2 regions of the Lysinibacillus sp. JK80 genome follow, and region 2 is predicted to be linked to the other one. Evidence: riboswitches for the same ligand, from Rfam matches in the RefSeq annotation. Region 2 holds a riboswitch; the other holds the start of a gene.
The links. A riboswitch is a leader RNA that binds a small molecule or an ion and turns the genes downstream of it on or off. The one in region 2 is predicted to bind thiamine pyrophosphate.

Region 1 (4,435 bases), 1.5 Mb from region 2:
CTGCATGCCTCCAGACAGTTCGTTCGGATAGGCATGGATAAAAGAGGCAAGACCAACCTTTTCTAACCATTCCTTGGCACGTTCAACATTTGATTTATGTTGTAATTCCTCTACAAGCGTGACATTTTCTATTATTGTACGCCAGGGTAATAGACATGGCTGCTGTGGCATATAGCCAATCGTTCCTTTTTTTCGTTGGATATCCTCTCCATTTAATAAAATGGCTCCTTGATCAATTGGCGAAACACCACCAATTAATTGAAAAAGTGTGCTTTTACCACTGCCTGAAGGACCAACGATGGCCACAAACTCGCCATCCTTGACATCAAAAGAAAGTTGATCAAGGACTTTGAGCGCATCGAAGGATTTAGCGATGTTTTGAATGCTGAGCATGATAGCCTCTTCCCTTCACCATGAATTTTTCAATTAAACGAATACCACTAAACAATAGTAAGCTCAAGAGAACAATCGCAAAAATTGCCACAAATACGCGATCTGTACGGAAGGAGGACTGGGCTAGGGTCATGTAAACACCAATACCCTTTTTTGCACCAAGCCACTCCGCAATCACAGCCCCCATCACACTATATGTAGCCGCAATTTTAATGCCTGAGAAAATAGCAGGATAGGCATAAGGCCATTCCAGCTTCCAAAAGGTTTGTGCCTTTGTAGCACCAACCATGGCAAAATAATGCTTTAATTCTGGAGCTGTTTGTCTAAATCCATCCATCGTTGCAATGACAATCGGGAAAAAGCACACAAGACAGATAATGATAAGCTTCGGTAATAACCCAAATCCAAACCAAATAATAAGGAGCGGTGCCAAGACTAGAATAGGAACATTCTGGGACATAATAAGAATTGGATAAAACAGTTCTCGAATAAATGTAAATCGATGCAACACTACTGCCACCGTTAGCCCACAAGCGATGCCAATGGCCAAACCTAGTAGAGCTAATTGTACTGTAGCGAATGCATGTGGTAGAAAGGTTTGATACGACTGAATGGCCTCCGACAAAATACTACTTGGTGCGGGTAATAACCAATGAGGAACTTCAGCAAACCGCACGATTAGTTCCCATATGAACAAGAGGAAGGCGATAAAAATTATCGTCCTTCCCTTCTGTAATGCACGTTTCATTACTGATATTTCCCCGTTAATGTCTCCATCGTAATACCCGTTGGCTGATATAAAATTTTCACTTGTGTAATGACATTAATGGCACCAAGTTCAATCATCTTCTCATTCATTTTTTCAATGATTTGGAGCAATGTTGAAAGCTCACCCTCCATCGTTGTTTCCAATGGATGTACCTCATATTTCACCCCAGAAGCATCGATCACCGCAATTGCTGCATCGACATATGGTATAACATCTTCATATTTCTCTGTCTTCGGAATGATTTGTACACTGATTAATGAATTTGCCATCTTATTTGGCCTCCTTTTTAGGTAAGAAATCATTAGTAAAGGCTTTTTTCGCATCAAATTCGCCCTCTAATACTTGATTGCTAGACATCCATTTCGCGTAATTTTCCCACACCGAAAGCTTTTGCTCTCCCCATTGCTTGGCATCGTCCTGGTATTTATCGGCCAGCCATTCCTGACTTTTTTGCACCAACGCTTTATCTAAATCAGGAGCTGCTTCGATTAAAATATCAGCCGCTTCACTTGGGTTTTCAATTGCGTATTCATAGCCCTTCGATGCAGCTGCCACAAAGGCTTTAACAACATCAGGATTGTCCTGTATCATTTTTTCATTTGTAGCTAAAACTGGCGTATAATAATCTAATTGATCACTATAATCTGTAAGATATAGCATATTGATCTTTTCCCCACGCAGCTCAGCTTCAATTCCTGTCCATGCATAATAAATCCAAGCAAAATCAATATCTTTTTCCATCATTGTGAAGAAATCTAAATCGCCTGCATTGACGATATCTAGCTTATTAATATCTGCCTTTTCTTTTTGCATGAGTGATTGTAAAACGGCTTGCTCTAATGGCGCGCCCCAACCACCATAGGTTTTACCTTCAAAATCCTTTGGCGATGTAATGCCCTTCGAAGCAATAGAAGCAAAGCCAGATGTATTATGCTGTATAATTGCTGCGATGGAGACCAGCGGCACATCCTGTACTCGTGCCTGTGTTATGCCTTCCTGATAGCTCACGCCAAAATCCGCCTTTCCAGAAGCAACAAGCTGATCTGCGCCCGCCTCACCAGGCATAATAATATCAACATCTAAACCCTGTTCCTCAAAATAACCGAGTTTTTTGGCAACATATAGTCCTGTATGATTTGTATTCGGCGTCCAATCCAGTACCACAGACACCTTTTTCAGCTTGTCTGCAGCCTGCTTGTCATCCTTGTCACTACAGCCTACTAATGTCAATAGTGCTGCCAATAAAATAAAAAACCATTTTTTCATGCGAAAGCCTCCCAGTTTGTAATATGAAAGTGTTCATGAATGAATGTTGTCACCAGAAGAAAGCGTATACAATGTTGGCAAGCTGTTGCTTGAAAACATAAAAAAACGCCTAGGATTCCTCCCAGACGTATTGCAATCAATCTTCAAAACTTTGCTTTTTGAATAGATGTTCCCTACGCTGGTACGAGCCAAATCAGGTTCAAAGGGTCAGCGTCTACCGGACACAATCTCAGCTAGCAATTACTAGCCCCCCTACATTCTTTCGCTATGAACTTTTCGATGATTATTATACCCATAGTTTCACTTAAATGACAAGGTGCTATTTTTGAATAGAGCTTAAAGCCCAGCGCTCCTAAGAGGCTGGGCATGCTATTAGCTTGGTTTCTGTTCTTTTTTGGCTGTTACAACATGAGAAATTGCTCCATCTGTTGCAATATCCACTTTAAATGAACCATTGGAATGGCGATCCGCACGAGACAATGCTTGTACGTCAATCATCTCTTGAACACCTTTTTCAGTTTCAATCACAACCTGCTCCTCGTCTGTTGCTTGAACAACTGCCACAATTCGGTGAGGGTTTGCTTTTAACTCTGTTAATACTTTTAGTCCACGTTTTGCACGACTTGCTACTTCAACTTCAGCGACATTCATTTTCTTCACGGCCCCACGCTGTGTCACAATCACTACATAGTGGGTAACATCTGGCTGTAATACATTGACGCCAACTAAGGCTTCTCCATCTTTTAGTGTGATCCCTTTCACACCACCTGTTTTCACACCTGTCACAGGTAGTTCCTCCATTGGGAAACGAATCGCATAGGCTGTATCTGTTGTGAGCATCAGCTCCACGTCATCAGTCACAAATGATGCATAGATCATCGCATCACCAGCCTTGACATTCATCGTTTTAATTGGCTTTGAATAACGCGTTACCGCATAGTCTGCGAGTGGTGAGCGCTTAATTTGGCCATCTTTTGTGGCTGTGAAGACATACGTATTTGGCTGGTCAAATGTTTCGAAACCATAAACCGCAATAATCGATTCATCTTCCCCTGTTGGTACAATACTTGAAATATGCTGGCCGAGATCCTTCCAGCGTATATCAGGCAGCTCATGAACAGGCTGATAAATATAATTGCCTCGATTTGTGAAAAGCAGTAGATGGTGCTGAGTATTTAAATTTGCTTCATACAATAAATAATCTGAATCCTTCATGGCAAAATCTTGCCCGTTTGAAGCGGCATGAGAACGTGTGGATGTACGTTTAATATAACCATCCTTCGTTACTGTTACGACAACCTCTTCACTTGGCACAAGGACATCCAATGTAATTTTGATTTCTTCAATTTCTTGCTCAATCTTCGAGCGACGAGGTTCTGTAAAGCGTTTCTTAATATCTAGTAACTCTTGTTTAATAACACGCACTAGCTTTGCTTCACTTTGTAGAATCCCCTCTAGCTTCGCAATTAGCTTATTTAACTCGTCCTGTTCCTGACGTAGCTCTGTAATATCCGTATTCGTTAAACGATATAATTGCAGGCTTACAATGGCCTCTGCTTGTACCTCTGTAAAATCAAACTTTGCTTGTAAATTAAGCTTCGCATCCTTCTTATCATTAGAAGAACGGATCGTCGCAATGACTTCATCTAAAATGGAAAGAGCTTTAATTAATCCATCTACAATATGAGAACGATCCTTTGCCTTTTGTAAATCATAAATGGAACGGTTTGTTACCACTTCTTTTTGATGGGCAATATACGCATCTAGCAATAATGGCAATGTCATCATCGTTGGACGACGGTTATGAATGGCAATCATATTAAAATTATAAGCTACCTGTAAATCAGTTGTTTTAAACAAGTACTGTAAAATTCCTTGTCCTGGTACATCCTTTTTCAGCTCAATTACGACACGTAAGCCTGTACGGTCTGATTCATCACGAATTTCTGCAATGCCTTCTAGTCGTTTATCTACACGTTGCTCATCAATTTTTTTCACAAGATTCGC
Region 2 (4,435 bases):
ATTCTATGCGGCTGATGCCTTAAGTGCGGGAGGCGGTAAAAGTGGAAAAGACACGTTAACCATCTTTAACTGGGGAGAATATATTGATCCTGATTTGTTAAAAGAATTTGAAAAAGAAACAGGCATTCATGTCATCTATGAAACATTCGATTCCAATGAAGCTATGATGACAAAGATTCAGCAAGGCGGAACAGCTTACGATATTGCTGTCCCTTCTGAATATATGATTGAGAAGATGAAGGAAGAAAAATTATTAATTCCTTTAGATAAAACGAAAATCCCTAATTTAAAAAATATTGATCCTTACTTTTTAGATTTACCATTCGATGCTAACAATAAATATTCTGTCCCTTATTTTTGGGGAACAGTAGGTATTGTCTACAATCCGAGCCTTGTTGGAGACTTAGACTTCTCCTCTTGGGACGATTTATGGGACCCTTCTTTAAAGCGAAAAGTCTTTTTAGTAGATGGTGCGCGTGAAGTCATTGGGATGGGCTTAAACAGTCTTGGCTATTCTCTGAATTCACTAGATGATCAGGAACTTCGTGAAGCTACTGACAAATTAATTACACTTGCACCAAACGTTAAAGCGATCATTGGAGATGAAATCACACCGTTAATGATCAATAATGAGGCAACTGTTGCCCTTACATGGTCTGGCCAAGCAGCTGATATGATGTATGAAAATGAAGAGTTAGACTTTGCTGTACCTGAGGAAGGCTCAAACTTATGGTTTGATAATATGGTCATCCCAAAAACATCAAAAAATATTGATGGTGCCCACGCCTTTATTAACTTCATGCTAAGTGCTGAATCAGGTGCTCAAAATGCTGATTTTGTAGGCTATTCTACTCCTAATATTGCCGCTATGGACTTAATGGACGAAGAAGTTGTTTCTGACGAACGCTACTATCCTTCTGAAGAACAACGCGATACATTAGAGGTCTACAAAAATTTAGGACCTGATTATTTAGGGAAATACAACGAATTATTTTTAGAATTTAAAATGAGTATCAGATAAGTTAAACTAGCTAATTGGTTTTCACACCAATTCGCTAGTTTTTTTCTCTGCTTATCTAACTGTTATTAAACTAAGAACATTTTCAATCGACTATTTGCATTATTATATTTATAAAATATTTTATCTAAATTTTAATAGATTCTCACATTAGTGTATTTTTGATAGTCCATAACTTCTAACGCTCAACATCGCTACAATTTATAGCCATGCTTTATACCATTACAGACAGACTCTCCAAATTTTTAATTCTCCCTTTATAAGAGAAGTCCCTCAATTGTTGTTGCTTTACTAATTTATCCTCCCATAGCTTCTTTTCCCTCAACTTTTATGACTAAAATGTATTATTTCATCATGCATAGGTGCGTGGATAAAAACTTTTGTGGAAAACCATTCTAAATATAGAACCAGTACTATAATCTTAACTATTAGCCAAGCAATAATTCTTTATGATAGACTGTACTATATTTGATTACAAAAAGGGGGTTCATTCGATGACCCAGCAGAAGTCCAATAAGGCGGCTTTGTATATTTTAATGTTTAATATGTTTATCGCAATGGGGAGTATTGGCATTATTATTCCTGTCATGCCAGAGTATTTAAAAATATTTGGTGCAGCAGGACAAGTTCTAGGTATGCTAATCGCAACGTTCGCCTTAGCTCAATTCGTATTTTCTCCTATTGCTGGGAATCTTTCAGATCAGTACGGACGAAAAAATTTAATTATTTTCGGTCTTATCGTAACAGGTCTTGCACAAATCGGATTTGGCCTTGCTACAGATGTATGGATGCTCTTTTTAGCACGATTTTTAGGTGGTCTAGGTTCCGCATTTGTTGCACCTCCTATTATGGCTTTTGTCGCTGACGTCACAACCTATGAAGAACGTGGGAAAGGTATGGGGATGTTGGGTGCCGCTATGTCTCTTGGCTTTATGATTGGACCTGGTATTGGTGGCTTTTTAGCAAAGGTAAGCTTACATTTCCCATTTTTCACAGCTGGAGCTGCAGCCATTGTAGCATCTATTTTATCTTACTTTTTATTACCTTCTACCAAACCAAACACTGCTCAACAGAAACAAAAGCAAGACAATCTGGCGAAGCAAATGGCTCGTTCCATACATATGCCTTATTTTGTTATGCTCATAATTATGCTGGTGTTCTCGTTTGGAATTGCAAATTTCCAAACGACATTGTCATTATTTGTGACAGAAAAGTTTAATTACACACCTGTAGATATAGCGATTATATTAGTTGTTGGTGGTGCTTTTGGAGTAGTAGTACAAATGTTTATTATTACACCACTGTTCAATCGTTATGGTGAAATGAAAGTAGTACTAGTAAATTTATTTATTGCATCCGTTGCTATTTTCTTAATATTATTTGTTTCTGGCTTTGCCCTTATTTTAGTTGTAGCAACAATTTTCTCTACAGCAACGACATTAATTCGTCCAGCTGTTAATACACTCATCTCAAAGCTTGCAGAGAAAGAGCAGGGATTTGCTGCGGGCTTGAATAATGCCTATATGAGCCTCGGAAATATGATTGGACCCGCTTTGGCAGGTTTATTATTTGACTGGAATATGAATAGCCCATATATTTTCGGTTCTATCATATTATTAGCCTGTTTCTTCCTTGCGCTCATCTGGACAGTGAAAAAAGCACCTCATTTAATGCATCCCGATACAAAATAGTCTGAAAAATCATTGACTATTTTTAGCAGTATGTTACATTATTGTTGATTCACAAAATTGAATGATTTTAACCACTAGGGGAGTCTTTAAAAGGCTGAGACGTATATGGTAATATACGGACCCTTTGAACCTGATCTAGTTCACACTAGCGGAGGGAAGTGGCGCTACTTGCTGTTGTCACTATATACACGTAAGGCCGCTTCCTATTGTTTAAAGGGGGTGGCCTTTTTATTTTTCCTCACGAACTTTACCAAAAGGAGTGAACTTTATGTCAATTCGTAAATTAACAGTCATGGCTTTATTAGTAGCCGTTGCTGTTGCAGGCTCTACTTTCGTATCCATCCCAACAGGAATCGCACGTGCTTACCCAGTTCAGCATGCTATTAATGTGATAGGAGCCATTATACTTGGACCCGTACCAACAGTTATAGTTGCCTTTGTCACTGCCATCATTCGTATCCTTACTGGAACAGGCTCTCTACTAGCTATCCCTGGTAGTATCATCGGTGCGTTCTGTGCTGCCCTTGCCTATAAATATAGCAATAAAATGTGGTTAGCTGGTATCGGAGAAGTTATCGGAACGGGCATTCTGGCTTCACTTATTGCAGTCCCTTTTGCAAAATTATTCATGGGAACATCTGTAGCAGCATTCTTCTTCCTACCAGCCTTTTTAACATCAAGTACGATCGGTGCTATTTTAGGTGTAATGGTTGCGAGTAGCTTGCGTAAAACAGAGCTAGTAAAGAGGTTTAATTCTTCTCTTTATTGAGAGAGATTGAATTATGAGCATTCATTGAGCTGGGGTAGTCCAATTTGGATCGCTTTTTTTCTCTTTATGAGCAAAGAGCCTACTTTTTAGATAATTCTTACCCTCTTTACAAAGGGGATAACTCTCTATTTCAAGGAATATAAAAAGCAGTGCAAAACTATTCGAGTTTGCACTGCTTCCTCTATATTTAAGATCGTTTTTTCATGCCTTTTAACAACTGTGCTACATTCGTGTCTTCTGGTATAGTTTTTTCCTCAACCAGCGGCTCTTTTTTCTTCGCATTCGTTAGGAAATTCCAACCAAAACGTCTTATGGTAATATCAATAAAGAAAAGAAGCATACTTGCTAAGAGTAGCCATGTGGCAATATTTTGCCGATCTGCTCCTTTTGTCGTAAAGTCACGGAAGACATCTTGTGGTTCCTTTAAAACAGTGCCTCCTGTTCGTTGAGTTAACTCTTCTATCAGTTGGTTATTTACAGGGAGTAGTTCGTATTCAGCACTATAAGGAACACTTAGCCCTGCCTGATAAATGGCCTGCTTTTCATCTGCTATACGGAAGAAAATTAATCCAGGTTCAGCTTGTACTACAGCTCGAACTTGAGATGCGGAAATGGTTTCAAGTTGTGTTTCTAGCTCCTCCCCTGCTTCATTTACCGCTACAATATCTAAAAATGCGGCTTCATTTGTAGGGTCTGTAATCATAAAGGAACCATCTGCTTCCAATCTTACATCATAGGCTACATCATTGTAGCTTGGTAGCATTTGAGAAATAAGTGTTTGCCAAAATGCTCCCCAATTCTGCCATCTTGCCCAATCTCCTGTCCATTTACCCGTTGAATCAGATGTAAAGGCAAATGTTTTACCAAGACCATATTGCCACTGCGCTAACACAGGATCTTCTTTCTCACTTTTTGCTACAACAGTAGCCCCCTGTTTTGCCGTTGTCACAATATATG

Region 1: linked by a shared signal. The riboswitch ahead of HXV90_RS03720 (ABC transporter substrate-binding protein) and the one ahead of thiW (energy coupling factor transporter S component ThiW) in region 2 are both predicted to bind thiamine pyrophosphate.

The regions. Positions count from the first base shown of each region.
Region 1 covers NZ_CP058997.1:710,718-715,152, reverse strand. The annotation lists gene HXV90_RS03735 (ABC transporter ATP-binding protein) at 1-393, opposite strand, end outside; gene HXV90_RS03730 (ABC transporter permease) at 368-1,141, opposite strand; gene HXV90_RS03725 (thiamine-binding protein) at 1,141-1,431, opposite strand; gene HXV90_RS03720 (ABC transporter substrate-binding protein) at 1,433-2,428, opposite strand; TPP riboswitch at 2,582-2,692, opposite strand; gene parC (DNA topoisomerase IV subunit A) at 2,801-4,435, opposite strand, start outside.
Region 2 covers NZ_CP058997.1:2,213,886-2,218,320, forward strand. The annotation lists gene HXV90_RS11535 (ABC transporter substrate-binding protein) at 1-1,021, shown strand, start outside; gene HXV90_RS11540 (MFS transporter) at 1,513-2,709, shown strand; TPP riboswitch at 2,776-2,883, shown strand; gene thiW (energy coupling factor transporter S component ThiW) at 2,978-3,478, shown strand; gene HXV90_RS11550 (VWA domain-containing protein) at 3,666-4,435, opposite strand, start outside.